3 regions of the Kitasatospora sp. NPDC041988 genome follow, and region 3 is predicted to be linked to each of the others. Evidence: predicted binding sites of a transcription regulator. Region 3 holds the regulator's gene; each other region holds the start of a gene.
What was found. Region 3 encodes HrcA, which represses chaperone genes, less so after heat shock. Its sites were predicted from a motif close to TTNGCACTCNGNNNNNCNGAGTGCNAA; they were not measured.

Region 1: a site for HrcA is predicted at 2,847-2,873, ahead of groES (co-chaperone GroES). Genes of this name have one in related genera too.
Region 2: a site for HrcA is predicted at 1,541-1,567, ahead of groL (chaperonin GroEL). Genes of this name have one in related genera too.

What each region holds. Positions count from the first base shown of each region.
Region 1 is NZ_JBVJCO010000007.1:206,711-212,148, forward strand. Features, by position in the region: gene ACZ6NC_RS10290 (LysR family transcriptional regulator) at 1-506, opposite strand, end outside; gene groL (chaperonin GroEL) at 639-2,267, opposite strand; gene groES (co-chaperone GroES) at 2,400-2,705, opposite strand; gene ACZ6NC_RS10305 (THUMP-like domain-containing protein) at 3,004-4,179, shown strand; gene ACZ6NC_RS10310 (polysaccharide deacetylase family protein) at 4,187-5,101, opposite strand; gene ACZ6NC_RS10315 (hypothetical protein) at 5,191-5,438, opposite strand, start outside.
Region 2 is NZ_JBVJCO010000028.1:125,918-131,355, reverse strand. Features, by position in the region: gene thrC (threonine synthase) at 1-192, shown strand, start outside; gene ACZ6NC_RS26430 (MoaD/ThiS family protein) at 224-502, shown strand; gene ACZ6NC_RS26425 (cold-shock protein) at 1,196-1,399, shown strand; gene groL (chaperonin GroEL) at 1,724-3,346, shown strand; gene ACZ6NC_RS26415 (hypothetical protein) at 3,476-3,835, shown strand; gene ACZ6NC_RS26410 (HD domain-containing protein) at 3,832-4,479, opposite strand; gene ACZ6NC_RS26405 (PadR family transcriptional regulator) at 4,568-4,915, shown strand; gene ACZ6NC_RS26400 (hypothetical protein) at 4,912-5,438, shown strand, end outside.
Region 3 is NZ_JBVJCO010000030.1:459-5,896, reverse strand. Features, by position in the region: gene pspAB (PspA-associated protein PspAB) at 1-501, opposite strand, end outside; gene htpX (zinc metalloprotease HtpX) at 560-1,480, opposite strand; gene hrcA (heat-inducible transcriptional repressor HrcA) at 1,740-2,774, shown strand; gene dnaJ (molecular chaperone DnaJ) at 2,850-3,989, shown strand; gene ACZ6NC_RS26895 (16S rRNA (uracil(1498)-N(3))-methyltransferase) at 4,068-4,817, shown strand; partial or broken gene ACZ6NC_RS26890 (hypothetical protein) at 4,961-5,438, shown strand, end outside.

The DNA.
Region 1 (5,438 bases), on a different contig from region 3:
GGCGTGCCGTGTGCGGGCGCAGGAGCCGGCACCGGGGCGCCGCCGGGGGCCTGCGGGTAGCGGAAGGCCAGCGCGACCTCGCACTCGCCGCCGCGCAGCATCGCCAGCGACTCCGGCGGCTCCGCCTCGACCAGCGACACGCGGACCCCCGGATGGCTGTCCCGCAGCCGGGCGACGGCCGGTGGCACCAGGGTGGAACTCGCGGTGGGGAAGGAGACGAGCCGCACCCGCCCGGCCCGCAGCCCGGCGATCGCCGCCACCTCCTCCTCGGCGGCGGAGAGCCCGGCCAGGATCCCGGTGGCATGCTTGAGCAGCACCCGCCCGGCCTCGCTCAGCTGCATGCCGCGGCCGGAGCGGACCACCAGCGGGGTGTCGACGGATTTCTCCAGGGCCTTCATCTGCTGGCTGATGGCGGGCTGTGTGCAGCCCAGCTCGCGAGCGGCGGCGGAGAAGGAGCCGGTGCGGGCGACGGCACGCAGGACGCGCAGATGGCGGGCCTCGATCATGCCTCAGTTATAAGCCAAGCTTTGCTGTATGCAAAATTCTACTGATAGTTGAACACTGAAGCACGCCCGACGCCGGAGGCCCGGCCCGGCTCCCGAAGGAGCGCGGACCGGGCCTCGGTCACTGATCAGGCGTCAGTGGGAGTGGCCGTGGCCGCCGTGCGAGTGGCCGCTGTCGGCCTCCTCTTCCTTCTTCTCCACCACGAGGGTCTCGGTGGTGAGCAGCAGGGAGGCGATCGACGCCGCGTTCTCCAGCGCGGAGCGGGTGACCTTGACCGGGTCGATGACGCCGGCCTTCAGCAGGTCGCCGTACTCGCCGGTGGCCGCGTTGAAGCCGTGACCGGCCTCCAGCTCGGCGACCTTGTGGGTGATGACGTAGCCCTCAAGACCGGCGTTCTGGGCGATCCAGCGCAGCGGCTCGGCGAGCGCCTTGCGGACGACCGCGACACCGGTCGCCTCGTCACCCGACAGGCCCAGGCCGCCCTCCAGCACCTTGGCGGCGTGGACGAGGGAGGCGCCACCACCGGCGACGATGCCCTCCTCGACCGCGGCGCGGGTCGCCGAGATGGCGTCCTCCAGGCGGTGCTTGCGCTCCTTCAGCTCCACCTCGGTGGCGGCGCCGACCTTGATGACGCAGACGCCGCCGGCCAGCTTGGCCAGGCGCTCCTGCAGCTTCTCGCGGTCCCAGTCGGAGTCCGTGTTGGCGATCTCGCCCTTGATCTGGGCGACGCGACCGGCGACGGCCTCGGTGTCACCGGCACCGTCGACGACGGTGGTCTCGTCCTTGGTGATGGTCACGCGGCGGGCGGTGCCCAGCACGTCCAGACCGGCCTGGTCGAGCTTGAGGCCGACCTCCTCGGAGATGACGGTGGCACCGGTCAGGGTGGCCAGGTCGCCCAGGATCGCCTTGCGGCGGTCACCGAAGCCCGGGGCCTTGACGGCGACCGCGTTGAAGGTGCCGCGGATCTTGTTCACCACGAGGGTGGACAGCGCCTCGCCGTCGACGTCCTCGGCGATGATCAGCAGCGGCTTCGAGGCACCGCCCTGCAGGATCTTCTCCAGCAGCGGCAGCAGCTCCTGGATGGAGGAGATCTTGCCCTGGTTGATCAGGATGTACGGGTCCTCAAGGACCGCCTCCTGACGCTCCGCGTCGGTGACGAAGTACGGCGACAGGTAGCCCTTGTCGAACTGCATGCCCTCGGTGAAGTCCAGCTCCACGCCGAAGGTGTTGGACTCCTCGACGGTGATGACACCGTCCTTGCCGACCTTGTCGATCGCCTCGGCGATCAGCTCGCCGACCTGGGTGTCCTGCGCGGAGAGGGACGCGACGGCGGCGACGTCGTCCTTGCCCTCGATCTCGCGGGCGATGGACAGCAGGTGCTCGGAGACGGCGGCGACGGCCTTGTCGATGCCCTTCTTCAGAGCGGCCGGGCCGGCACCGGCGGCGACGTTGCGCAGACCCTCGTTGACCAGGGCCTGGGCCAGCACGGTGGCGGTGGTGGTGCCGTCGCCCGCGACGTCGTTGGTCTTGGTGGCGACCTCCTTGACGAGCTGCGCGCCAAGGTTCTCGTACGGGTCGTCCAGCTCGACCTCACGCGCGATGGTGACACCGTCGTTGGTGATGGTCGGGGCGCCGAACTTCTTGTCGATGACGACGTTGCGGCCCTTGGGACCGATGGTCACCTTGACGGTGTCGGCCAGCTTGTTGACACCGCGCTCCAGCGAGCGGCGGGCGTCCTCGTCGAACTGCAGGATCTTCGCCATGTTCCCTATTCCCTCGGGGCTGCGGCCGGCACACCGGCCGCCGGACTACGTGAACCAACAACCACGCCCCGGGCCCCTGTCACTGGGACACGGATCCGGGGCGGGCTGGAACGACTGACTTCTCGGTGCTGCTTACTTCTCGATGATGGCGAGAACGTCGCGCGCCGAGAGGACGAGGTACTCCTCGCCCTGGTACTTCACCTCGGTGCCGCCGTACTTCGAGTACAGGACGATGTCACCGACGGCGACGTCGAGCGGCAGACGCTGGCCGTCCTCGAAGCGGCCCGGGCCGACAGCCAGGACGACGCCCTCCTGGGGCTTCTCCTTGGCGGTGTCCGGGATAACCAGGCCGGAGGCCGTGGTGGTCTCGGCGTCGAGCGGCTGGACCACGATGCGGTCCTCGAGCGGCTTGATGGCAACCTTGCTGCTGGTGGTCACGTCCGAGCTCCCCTTCGGAGATTACGGGGTTGTCTAACGGGTAGTGGCGAACCTGCGGGCCTGCCGTCGCGGGGGTCAGACACGCTTCTTCGCGTTAGCACTCTCCTGGTGGAGAGTGCCAAGGACGACCATAGGCCGCGGTTAGCACTCAGTCAACCAGAGTGCCAACGGCGCGCCCGTCCGCTTCGCCGACGCGATGAGCAGCCGTACTCATGTGCGATGCCGGGCCGGCGCCGTTCCCGCCACTGGTCCGGGCCTTCGCGGGCTTCCCCGGCGGGTGACCGGCGAGAATGACCGTGTGGAGACCGAGAACCTGCAGCCCCTGCTGACCCCCGAGGGCCAAGCCCTGCTCGCCGAGCTGCGCGAGTTCGCGCCCGAGGAGGAACTGGCGCTGGCCACCCGGCTGCGGCGGGAGCACCCGGCCGGACTGGTGTCGGCCGCGTTCGGGCAGGCGCGGCTGCGGCAGCGGGCCCGGGCCAAGTTCGGCGAGGACGCCGACCTGATGTACTTCACGCCCAACGGGGTCGAGCAGTCCACCCGGCGCAGCGTCGCCGAGTGGCGGGCGCGGCGCTTCGCCGAGCTGGGGGTGCGCCGGCTGGCCGACCTCTGCTGCGGGATCGGCGGGGACGTGCTGGCGCTGGCCCGGGCGGGGATCGAGGTGCTCGCGGTCGACAAGGACCCGGCGGCCTGCGCCGCCACCGCCGCCAACGCCGCCGCGCTGGGCCTGGACGGCCTGGTCGAGGTGCGCTGCGCGGACGTCACGGAGGTCGACGTCACGGGCTTCGACGCGGTCTTCACCGACCCGGCCCGCCGCACCTCACGCGGCCGGGTGTTCGACCCCGAGGCGTACGCCCCGCCGCTCTCCTGGGCGATCGAGGCCGGTCGGCGCACCCCGATCGGCGCGCTGAAGGTGGCCCCCGGCATCCCCCACGAGGCCGTCCCCGCCGACGCCGAGGCCGAGTGGGTCTCCGACCACGGCGACGTCAAGGAGGCGGTGCTCTGGTTCGGCACCAGGGCCGAGCGCCCGCACCGGGCCACCCTGCTCCCCCGGCAGGCCAGCCTCGCCGGCGGCGACCTGCCCGATCCGCCGGCCGGCCCGGTCGGCCGCTACCTGTACGAGCCGGACGGCGCGGTGATCCGCGCCCACCTGGTCGCCGAGGTGGCCGGGCAGGTGAACGGCCGGCTGATCGACCCGAAGATCGCCTACCTCACCTCGGACGAGCTGGTCGCCACCCCGTACGCGCACGCCTTCGAGCTCACCGACGTACTGCCGTTCCACATCAAGAAGCTGAAGGCACTGCTGCGCGAGCGGGCCGTCGGCACGGTGGTGATCAAGAAGCGTGGGATGGCGATCACCCCGGAGGACTTGCGCCGCCAGCTGAAGCCGAGCGGCCCGAACTCCGTCACGGTGATCCTCAGCCGTACCGACCACGGCCCGCTGATGATGCTCGGTCAGCCGGTCACGTTCCCGTAGTGCCCGCTCAGGTGGCGGGCGCCTGGATGTAGTCCTCCAGCCGGGCCACCGCGAAGCCCTGTTCCTGGATGCGGGCCAGCATCTCCCCGAACATCTGCGTCATCGTCTCGCCCTTGAGGTCCTTCGGGCCGCGGAAGTGGGCGAGGACGATGTCGCCGGGCTTCAGCTTCTTGTCGGCGGCCTGGTACTGCATGTCGTGGATCTGCATCGACTCGCGCCAGAGCACGATCGCCCGCGGCCCGCACTGCTGCACCGAGGTGTTCAGCGCCGGGGTGTCGGCACCGTCCCCGTACGGCGGGCGGAACAGCAGCGGCGCGGTGCCGTACTGCTGGGTGAGCGCGGACTGCGCGTCGCAGATCTCGGACTTCTGCTTCTCCGGCGGGACCTTGCTCATCTGGGCGTGGTCCACGGTGTGGTTGTGGATGTGGTTGCCGAGCGCCTGGAGCGGTTTGAAGTAGCCGTAGTTGTCCTTGACGATGTCCCGGGTCAGGAACATCGAGACCGGCACCTTGAGGTCGGTCAGCATCTCGACGAACTTCGGGTCCTTCTCGGCGCCGTCGTCGATGGTGATGAAGACGACCTTGTCGGTGGTCTTCACCTCGCTGAACACCGGTACGGGACCGGTCCGTTGGAGCTTGACCGGCTTGTCGGCGGGCGCCGCCGGCGCCGGCGGCAGCGGCTTGAGGTTCCACTTCGCCCAGGCTGCCGCGTCCCCGGCGGCGGGTGCCGCGGCGGGCGCGGCGGCGGGGGCCTGGCCGGCGGGCGAGGGCGTTCCGGCGGACTGGGCGGCCGTCGGGGGCGGGGTGGCGACCATGGCCGCCTTGCCGGACCCGCCGCTGCTGCCGCACCCGGTGGCGGCGGCCAGCAGGGCCAGCGCCCCCACCGCGTACGTCCTCGTCCTGCCCCGCCCGTACCTCTTCACCGCGCCGCGCTCCCCGGTCCCGTCCAGCTGTCTCTCAGCTATGCACGGTAGCGGTCGGGTGTTCGGTTCCCGGACAGGCTTACGAGCGGCTACTCCACATGCTCGCTGACGAAGGACCAGCAGTGCACCGGGCGGCCGACCAGTGCGGCGGGCGGCTCGGCCACCGGCACCGGCTCCCCCGTCCACCAGGTGATGAGCAGCACGCGGTCGCCCGGCGCGCCGAACAGCTCGGTACGGACCAGGCCGGCCGAGCCGCGCAGCGCGGGCAGCGCGGCCTCCCGCACCCAGGCGGCCAGCTCGGCGCCGCGCCCGTCGGCGGCGCGGGCCTCCCACATGG
Region 2 (5,438 bases), on a different contig from region 3:
GCGGGCGGGGTGACCGTCGGAGTACTGAAGAAGCTGGTCGAGACCGGGCAGCTGGACCCGGCCAAGGAGACCGTCGCGATCAACACCGGCGACGGCCTGAAGACGCTGGACGCCGTCTCCGACGCCGGGATGACCGCCGTCATCCGCCCGACGCTGGCCTCGTTCCGCGACGCCGGTCTCGCGTCCGCCTGACCCCTCCACCCCGCCGCAAGGAGAAGCCCCCATGAGCGCCAACGTCCGCATCCCGACCATCCTGCGCACCTACACCGGCGGCGCCGCCGAGGTGGCCGCCGAGGGTTCCACCCTCGGCGAGGTCATCGCCGACCTGGAGAAGAACCACGCCGGGATCGCCGCCCGGATCCTGGACGACACCGGCAAGCTGCGCCGTTTCGTGAACGTCTACGTCAATGACGACGACGTGCGGTTCGCGGAGGGCCTGGCGACCGGGATCGCGGACGGCGCGAGTGTTTCGATCATTCCCGCGGTGGCCGGCGGCTGCTGAGCCGCGCCACTGACGGACGGCCGTCCGGGTGTACGGAATTTCGTACACCCGGACGGCCGTCGCATTTCCCGGAGCGCTTCCTGGAGTGCTTCCGGGCGTTCCCGGGCGTTCCCGGGGAGTTCCCGGACGCTTCCGGTGCTGCTTTGCAGGCCGCCTGCCCGGTCGTTTTCCCCGGCCGTCGCCGCGCGCCGCATTCCGGCGGGAATATTTACCGGGCCAGTCGGAGTAGAGTGTCGCTCGGCCGGGAAGAGGGCCTCCCCTCCCCCTCACCCCGGTCGTCGCCCCCCTGTCGCGCCCGTACCGCCGGTGTCTGTCCGGCCGCTGAGACCGGCGCCGGGCCCGCGGCCGTGAAACATGTCAGGCCGATGTCAGAATTCTTGAGGGCATTTGGGTAATTCGTCCGCTATGTCCGGCGTGAAATGTGAAGTTCCTGAGCTTTTGGTCCGTCCTGTCCCCTGACGGGCCGGGGGAATTCCCGGTGGCTGGCCCTGTTGCAGAGGGCGTCGATCCGGATACATTCAGCCGCGGTCGACGCAATCGCCCCTTCATCGGACACCGTCCGATGGTCTCGGCGGGGGATTGTGGCGTGCACGGCTGCGCCCAGGGGGGGTTCCCCGGGCCGGCCTCAAACCAGACCCGGGCCCGCGACCTGCGGGCGCGTGAAGGGCCAGCACAGCACTAGGGGAGTTCGGAATGGCTCAGGGCACCGTCAAGTGGTTCAACGCGGAGAAGGGCTACGGCTTCATCGCGGTCGACGGTGGTGCGGACGTCTTCGTCCACTACAGCGCGATCCAGATGGACGGCTACCGCACCCTTGAGGAGGGCCAGCGGGTCGAGTTCGAGATCTCTCAGGGGCAGAAGGGCCCGCAGGCGGACATGGTCCGCGCGGCGGTCTGACCTTTCCGGCACCCAGGAGTTCGGCTCGGCCCATCGGCTGGTGCACCTCTTGCTTCGCCACGGGCCCGTGCGACACGCGTCGCACGGGCCCGTCGCCGTGTCCGGGGAGTGGCCGGTACGGCTCGCGGGTTGCCCATTGGGCTTGCACTCGCCCACCCAGAGTGCTAATCATTGGCGTTAGCACTCACAGCGTGAGAGTGACAGCGGACCGGGTCGGTGAGGCCCCCGGGAGCGGTAGGGGAAAGGACCCCCGCACACCAGGGCCGTCCGTCGCGGGCACCCCTTGGTCCGAGCAGTCGACCGTGTCCCGGAGGACCACTTCTGATGGCCAAGATCATCGCCTTTGATGAGGAAGCTCGCCGCGGCCTTGAGCGTGGCATGAACCAGCTCGCCGACGCAGTGAAGGTCACGCTCGGCCCCAAGGGTCGCAACGTCGTGCTGGAGAAGAAGTGGGGCGCCCCCACGATCACCAACGACGGTGTCTCCATCGCCAAGGAGATCGAGCTCGAGGACCCGTACGAGAAGATCGGTGCGGAGCTCGTCAAGGAGGTCGCCAAGAAGACGGACGACGTCGCGGGTGACGGCACCACCACCGCCACTGTGCTCGCCCAGGCGCTCGTCCGCGAGGGTCTGCGCAACGTCGCCGCCGGCGCCAACCCGATGGCCCTCAAGCGCGGTATCGAGAAGGCCGTCGCCGCCGTCTCGGACCAGCTGCTGGCCCAGGCCAAGGACGTGGAGACCAAGGAGCAGATCGCCTCCACCGCCTCCATCTCGGCCGCCGACACCCAGATCGGCGAGCTCATCGCCGAGGCCATGGACAAGGTCGGCAAGGAAGGCGTCATCACCGTCGAGGAGAGCAACACCTTCGGTCTGGAGCTCGAGCTCACCGAGGGCATGCGCTTCGACAAGGGCTACATCTCCGCCTACTTCGCCACCGACCTGGAGCGCATGGAGGCGACGTTCGAGGACCCGTACATCCTCATCGCCAACTCCAAGATCGGCTCGGTCAAGGACCTGCTCCCGCTGCTGGAGAAGGTCATGCAGAGCGGCAAGCCGCTCGTCATCATCGCCGAGGACGTCGAGGGCGAGGCCCTGTCGACCCTGGTCGTGAACAAGATCCGCGGCACCTTCAAGTCCGTCGCCGTCAAGGCCCCGGGCTTCGGCGACCGCCGCAAGGCCATGCTCGGCGACATCGCCATCCTCACCGGTGGCACCGTGATCTCCGAGGAGGTCGGCCTCAAGCTGGAGAACGCCGGCGTCGACCTGCTGGGCACCGCCCGCAAGGTGGTCATCACCAAGGACGAGACCACCATCGTCGACGGTGGCGGCGACAGCGACCAGGTCGCCGGCCGCGTGAACCAGATCCGCGCCGAGATCGAGAACAGCGACTCGGACTACGACCGCGAGAAGCTCCAGGAGCGCCTCGCCAAGCTGGCCGGCGGCGTGGCCGTCATCAAGGCCGGCGCGGCCACCGAGGTGGAGCTCAAGGAGCGCAAGCACCGCATCGAGGACGCCGTCCGCAACGCCAAGGCCGCCGTCGAGGAGGGCATCGTCGCCGGTGGTGGCGTCGCGCTGCTGCAGGCCGGTGTCGCGTTCGACAAGCTGGAGCTCGAGGGCGACGAGGCCACCGGTGCCAACATCGTCCGCGTGGCGCTGGAGGCCCCGATCAAGCAGATCGCGACCAACGCCGGCCTTGAGGGCGGCGTCGTGGTGGAGAAGGTGCGCAACCTCCCCGCCGGTCACGGCCTGAACGCGGCCACCAACACGTACGTCGACCTGATCGCCGAGGGCATCATCGACCCGGCCAAGGTCACCCGTTCCGCGCTGCAGAACGCCGCCTCCATCGCGGCGCTCTTCCTCACCACCGAGGCCGTCATCGCCGACAAGCCGGAGAAGGCCGCCGCGGCCGCCGGCGGCGGCATGCCGGGCGGTGACATGGACTTCTGATCCTCCGGGGTCGGTCGGTTCCTGATCGTACGGGCGGTTCCCCTCGGGGAGCCGCCCGTGCGGCGTTCTTCGGGACGTTCTTCGGGGCGGGCGCTCTTCGGGACGGACGCTCTTTGGGACAATGGACGGATGGCTTCCTCCGACGACATCGAGACCGCCCTGCACAACGCGCGGGCGCTGATCCTGGCCGACCTGACCGCGAAGGACGTGGCGGACGCCGCCGTGGTGTCGCTGGTCGAGACGGCCGTGACCCACCGCCGCTGGTGGCTGGAGCAGTGGCCGGACGGCACCGAGTACGTGCTCGGGCTGGTCGCCCAGGACGTCCAGGACGCGCTGCTGGAGGCCTACGGCCGCTGGCCGCTCTGCGCCTCCTGTGCGGCCGACGGGGACCCGCACGCGCTCGGCGTCGAACCCGAGCTGGGCCCGGACCCGCACTGGGTCTGCGGCAAGGAGGGCATGGTCGTGGCGCCCGTCGGGCACCTGTCCTAGCCCTCCGGCTCCTGGCCCTCCAGTGCGGCGAGTTCGGCGGCCAGGTTGGCGCGGGCCGGGGTGTCGAAGCGCGCGTGGGCGGTGGGGGTGCGGTAGAGCGCGGGCAGTGCGAGCAGTTGGCGCAGGACCGCCGCCCGGCCGGCCCGGAAGTCCGGTTCGGGGACGAAGGCGTACTCCTCCCGGACGGCGGCCGCGTACACCGCGTACGCCTCGGGGGTGGCACCCAGGACGGCCAGGTCCGCGTCGCAGAGCACCTCGCCGTCGCGGTCGCCGGGCTCCGGGTGGTGGGTGACGGTGAGCCGGACCAGCCGGGCCACCTCGGCGGTCCGCTGCTCGGGGAGGCCGGCCTCGGTGAGTGCCCGGACGGCGAGCGTGGCGCTGCGCTCCTCGTTCTCGGAGCGGTCGGGGCGGTAGACGGCGTCGTGGAACCAGACGGCGAGGCGGACGGTGTCCGGGGCCTCGGCGTGCGCGGCCAGCGCGTCCACCTGGTGCAGCATCGCCCGCAGGTGGTCGGTGGTGTGGTAGCGGCGCTGCGGCTCGGCCCAGCGGCGCAGCAGGTCGCGCCCGTACGGTTCGGGGTCGGCGCTCGCGCCGCAGCGGCGCAGCAGGGCGGTCCAGGCGGTGAGCAGGTCGTCCGTCGGCATGGGAGCCATTGTGGTGGCCCGGCTCGCCGGGGGTTCGGCGGGGGGCTTCCACTGGACCTATATGTAGTTTGACGATATATGTAGTTCCATGACCGAACGCTCCATGCAGGAGCCCACGCTGCTTCTGCTCACCGCACTGGCCGACGCTCCCAGACATGGCTACGCGCTGATCCAGGAGGTCGCCGCGATCTCCGGCGGCCGGGTCGCGATGCGCACCGGCACGCTCTACGGCGCCCTCGACCGGCTGCTCCAGCAGGGCCTGATCGAGGTCGCGGCCGAGGAGGTGGTGGACGGCCGGGCCCGGCGCACGTACGCGCTGACCGTCGCCGGCCGGACCGCCCTCGCCACCGAGGCGGAACGGCTGCGCGCCGTCGCCACCGAGGCGGAACGCCGCCTCTCCGGGTTTCGCCCGAGGGTCAGGGGGACCTTCGCATGACCATGAACACACCGACCGTCGCGATGAAGGCGGCGCTCCAGTTCTACCCGGCACGCTACCGCCGTGAGCGCGGGGACGAACTCGCCGCCGTCTTCTCCGACACCACGGCCGAGGCCGGGAAGCCCGCCGTCGTCCGGGAGGCGCTCGACCTCGCCGCGTACGGCCTGCGGGTGCGCACCCGGCTGACCGCCTTCTCGACCGGCGGGCGGCTGCTGGCGCTGGCCGCGCCGCTGATCGCCGGGGCGGTCGCGGGGGCCGGGCTGTACCCGTGGGTCAGCGACCCGGACCAGCTCGCCTGGCGGTTCGAGCACACCTCGTCGGTGGTCACGCTGGTGGCCGCCTTCGCGCAGCCGGTGGCGTCGCTGCTGCTGGCCCTCGCCGCGCTGCTGGGGCGGTGGACGGAGGCGCGGGTGATCTCGGTGGCGGTGATGGCTGCCGGACTGCTCGGCATGAAGGAAGCCCTCGTGGTGGACCGGATCGACGCCTGGTGGGTCCTGGCCGTCGCCTCTTCGGCGATGCCGTT
Region 3 (5,438 bases):
CTGCAGCTCCAGCGGGCTGTTCCGCTTCTCCCCGCCGCCCGGCACCGGCGCGAACGGGTAGAAGGTGCCGCGCTTGTACAGGTAGACCAGCGCCAGCGGCTGCCCCTCGGCGTCGCGGAAGGCGACCAGCGAGCAGAGCAGCTGCGGCCCGAAGCCGTTCGCCTCCAGCTCGCTGTTGACCGCGTGCAGGTCGTTGACCAGCTCCGGCAGCTCCTCGGGCGTGTGCCGGGCGAGCAGCCAGGAGTACCCGTACGCGTCCTTGGAGGCCTCGACCGGCACGCCGCCGCGTTCGGTGTCGGCGTCCAGCAGCGCCCGCACCTGCCGCTCGACCTCGCCGAACGCCCCGCCCTCGACGGAGGCGAAGCAGACCGACCCGACGCCGGTGGGGCGGAAGCCGGAGGCCGCCTCCAGGGTCAGCGCGGCGGACGGTACGCCGAACAGCTGGTCGAGGTCGGGCCTGACCGGCTTGGTGCGGCCGAACAGCGTGTCCAGGAATCCCACGGCGGTCCCTTCCGGAGGTGGTCCCGGCGGCCGGAGCGGCCCGGCCGCCTGAGGCGGTTCAGCGGCCGAGCTGGGCCGAGATCTTCGCCAGCTGCGCCAGCCGCTGCTCCAGCGACGGGTGGGTGGAGAGCAGCTGCGAGGCGGCGTCCCGGGCGCTCAGCGCCGGGGCGAAGTAGAAGGCGTTGTACGGCTGCGCCTTGCGCAGGTCCTTGGTGGGGATCGCGGCGATCTGGCCGGTCACCTTGGTCAGCGCCGAGGCGAGCGCGCTGGGCCGGCCGGTGAGCTGGGCGGCGGCCCGGTCGGCGGCCAGCTCGCGGTAGCGGGAGAGCAGCCTGGTCAGCAGGAAGCTGATCGCGTACACCACCACCGACACCAGCGGGATGATCAGCGCGGCGATCGCGGCGTTGGAGTCGCTGTTGTTCCGGCCGCCGCCCATGAAGCCGCCGTACATCGCGATCCGGGTCATCGCCCCGGCCAGCACCCCGAGGAACCCGGCGATGGTCATCACCGCGACGTCCCGGTGGGCGACGTGCGACAGCTCGTGCGCGAGCACGCCCTCCAGCTCCTCCGGATCCAGCCGTCGCAGCAGCCCGGTGGTGACGCAGACCACGGCGTTCTGCGGGTTGCGGCCGGTCGCGAAGGCGTTCGGCATGTCGTTGTCGGCGACCGCCACCCGGGGTTTGGGCATGTCGGCGAGTGCGCAGAGCCGGTCGACGGTGCCGTGCAGCTGGGGGTACTGCTCCGGGGTGACCCGGTGGGCGCCCATCGCCCGTTCGGTGATCTTGTCGCTGAACCAGAACTGCGCGACGAACAGCCCGCCCGAGATCAGCACGATCAGCGGCCAGGCCCCGCGCAGCAGTGCGATCAGCAGACCGGTGAAACCGACGTACAACAGCCCGATCACGAACATGGTCCCGACCATCCGGCCGGTCAGGCCGCGGTCCGGTGCGAAGCGGGTGTGCTGGCCCGAGGTCGACATCTCTGCTCCTCTGTTCGCCGTCCGCTATCGATGCTGCCACCCGGACGGGCGCGGGGCATCACCCCCGCGCCACGGACTGCGGGCAGGATCACTGTGGCCGGGCCGTTCCTGCCGTCGGACCCGGGCCTTACACTGGCAGGTACGGTTCTGGCACTCGTGTGTTCAGAGTGCCAAAGCCGGGGCCCGCAGTGGGGTCCGCAGCGGGACATACGGACACATGTCACATCGGACAACGTGCGAAGACGGAGGTGCGTGCCCCATGGCCGGTGAGGTCCGCCAGCTCGACGACCGCAAACTCGCGGTGCTTCGCGCCATCGTCCAGGACTACGTGGGCACCGAGGAGCCGGTCGGCTCCAAGGCCCTCGTGGAGCGGCACAGCCTGGGCGTGTCCCCGGCCACCGTTCGCAACGACATGGCGGCGCTGGAGGACGACGGCTACATCCACCAGCCGCACACCAGCGCCGGGCGGATCCCCACCGACAAGGGGTACCGCCTGTTCGTCGACCGGCTGGCCGAGGTCAAGCCGATGAGCGCGCCCGAGCGGCGGGCGATCCGGCACTTCCTGGACGGCGCGGTCGACCTCGACGACGTGGTCGCCCGTACGGTTCGGCTGCTCGCCCAGCTCACCCGGCAGGTCGCGGTGGTCCAGTACCCCTCGCTCTCCCGGTCCACCGTGCGCCACATCGAACTGGTGGCGCTGGCCCCGGCCAAGGTCATGCTGGTCCTGATCACCAACACCGGCCGGGTCGAGCAGCGGCTCGTGGACTGCCCGGGCACGGTCGGCGAGACCGTCCTGGCAGACCTGCGTGCCAAGATCAACACAAGGGCCGTCGGGCAGCGCCTGCCCGAGGTCCCGGAGCTGCTGGACGAGCTGCCGTCCCAGTTCGAGGCGGCCGACCGGCCGGCCGTCACCACCGTCCTGGCGACGCTCTTCGAGGCGCTCGCCGAGCAGAACGAGGAGCGGATCATGCTGGCCGGCACGGCCAACCTGACCCGCTTCGGGCACGACTTCCCGCTCACCATCCAGCCGGTGCTGGAGGCGCTGGAGGAGCAGGTCGTCCTGCTCCGCCTCCTGGGTGAGACGGCCGACGCCGGGATGACGGTCCGGATCGGCCGGGAGAACGCGTACGAAGGGCTCAATTCCACCTCGATCGTCTCCGTGGGCTACGGTTCGGGCGACGAGAGCGTGGCCAAGCTGGGTGTGATCGGTCCGACCCGGATGGACTACCCGGGCACAATGGGGGCGGTGCGAGCGGTGGCACGGTACGTGGGCCAGATCCTGGCCGAGTCGTAGGAACGGCCACCATCGGACGGCCGATGGTGGTACCAGTCGCAAGCACTTCAACAGGCGGAACAAGCGGAGCATTTGGTGGCCACGGACTACTACGCGGTACTCGGCGTCCGACGGGATGCGGGGCAGGACGAGATCAAGAAGGCGTTCCGGCGCCTGGCACGCGAACTGCACCCGGACGTCAACCCGGACCCGAAGACGCAGGAGCGGTTCAAGGAGATCAACGCCGCCTACGAGGTGCTCTCCGATCCGCAGAAGCGCCAGGTCTACGACCTCGGCGGCGACCCCCTGTCGCCCAGCGGCGGCGGCGCGGGCGGATTCGGCGCGGGCGCGGCGGGCTTCGGCTTCTCCGACATCATGGACGCCTTCTTCGGCGCCGCCTCCGGTCAGCGCGGCCCGCGCTCCCGGACCAGGCGTGGCCAGGACGCCATGATCCGGCTGGAGATCACCCTGGAGGAGGCCGCCTTCGGCACCACCAAGGAACTCCAGGTCGACACGGCCGTCACCTGCACCACCTGCAGCGGCGAGGGCGCGGCCCCCGGTACCTCCGCGCAGACCTGTGACATGTGCCGCGGCAAGGGCGAGGTCTCCCAGGTCACCCGGTCCTTCCTGGGCCAGGTCATGACCTCCCGCCCCTGCCCGCAGTGCCAGGGCTTCGGCACCGTGGTGCCGACCCCGTGCCCGGAGTGCGCCGGTGACGGCCGCGTCCGCGCCCGCCGCACCCTGACCGTCAAGATCCCGGCCGGTGTCGACAACGGCACCCGGATCCAGCTGGCCGGCGAGGGCGAGGTCGGCCCCGGCGGCGGCCCCGCCGGCGACCTCTACGTCGAGATCGCCGAGACCAGCCACACGGTGTTCCAGCGGCGCGGCGACGACCTGCACTGCACCGTCACCATCCCGATGACGGCCGCCTCGCTCGGTACCCAGGTGCCGCTGCAGACCCTGGACGGGCTGGAGGAGGTCGACATCCGGCCCGGCACCCAGTCCGGCCAGTCGATCCCGCTGCACGGCCGCGGCATCACCCACCTGCGCGGCGGCGGCCGGGGCGACCTGATAGTGCATGTCGAGGTGCAGACGCCCACCAAGCTCGACGCCGAGCAGGAGGACCTGCTGCGCCGCCTCGCGGTGCTGCGCGGCGAGGAACGGCCCTCAGGCCAGTTCGCGCCGGGCCAGCAGGGGCTGTTCTCCCGTCTGAAGGACGCCTTCAACGGCCGCTGACCGCACCGGCGCCCGGTGACCCGGACCGGGTCACCGGGCGCCGTCGTTCCATCGCACAGAGATCTCAGGGGAACCCCCATGACCGCGCCCGTGTTCGTCGTCGAGACCGCGCAGCTCGCCACCGCCGCCCCCGGCGCGGTGGTCCGGCTGGACGGTCCGGAGGGGCGGCACGCCGCCGCCGTGAAGCGGCTGGAGCCCGGCGAGGCGGTGACCCTCGCGGACGGGCTGGGCCTCGGCGTGGACGGCACGGTGGCGGCGGTGCACGGCAAGGACGCGATCGACGTGGCCGTGACCGCCGTCCGGCGGGAGCCCGAGCCGGCGCCGCGGATCGTCGTCGTCCAGGCGCTGCCCAAGGGCGACCGCGGCGAGCTCGCCGTGGAGACCATGACCGAGGTCGGCGTGGACGTGGTGATCCCCTGGGCCGCCTCGCGCTGCATCACCCAGTGGAAGGGCGAGCGCGGCGCCAAGGCGCTGGCCAAGTGGCGGGCCACCGCCCGCGAGGCGGGCAAGCAGTCCCGCCGGCTGCGCTTCCCCGACGTCCGCGAGCCGGTGACCACCCGGCAGCTGGCGCCCGTCCTGGCCGGTGCCGCGCTCGCCGCCGTGCTGCACGAGGACGGCGCCGAGCCGCTGGCCGGTGCAACCCTGCCGGCGAGCGGGGACATCGTGCTGGTGATCGGCCCCGAGGGCGGGGTCTCCCCGGACGAGCTGGCCGCCTTCGCCGAGGCCGGTGCCAGGCCGTACCGGCTCGGTCCGTCGGTGCTGCGCACCTCCACGGCGGGCGTGGCCGCCGGCGCCCTGCTGCTGGGCCGCACCGGCCGCTGGAGCTGAGCCGTCAGCCCCGGGGCCGTCAGCCCCGGGGCCGTCAGCCCCGGGTCCTGAGGTCCCGGGGCCGTGGGCGGGCGTCCCCCACCCGGGTTGGCTGTTCCGGAAAACCCCGGTGCATCGTGTGCGGACGTGCCTAGGCTGACTGCGTGAGCGAATCTCCGAGCACCCCTGCCGGCGCCTACCTGCGCCACCCGCACCTGCACGGTGACCTGGTCACCTTCGTGGCCGAGAACGACGTCTGGCTCGCCCCGCTGGACGGCGGCCGGGCCTGGCGGCTGACGGCCGATCATGTCCCCGTCCGCAGACCGCGGTTCTCCCCGGACGGGCGGCACATCGCCTTCACCTCCACCCGGGACGGCGCGCCGGAGGTGCACCTCGCGCCGGTGGACGGCGGCCCGTCCCGGCGGCTGACGTACTGGGGCAGCGACCAGACCCAGCTGCAGGGCTGGACGGCCGACGGCCGCCCGATCGCCACCACCACCGCCGGGCAGGCCACCCTGCGCCGCACCTGGGCGCACGCCGTGCCGCTGGACGGCGGAGAGCCGGTCCGGCTGCCGTACGGGCCGGTCGGGGGCCTGGCGTTCGAGCCGGACGGCGACCGGGTGCTGCTGGTCTCGGCGAACA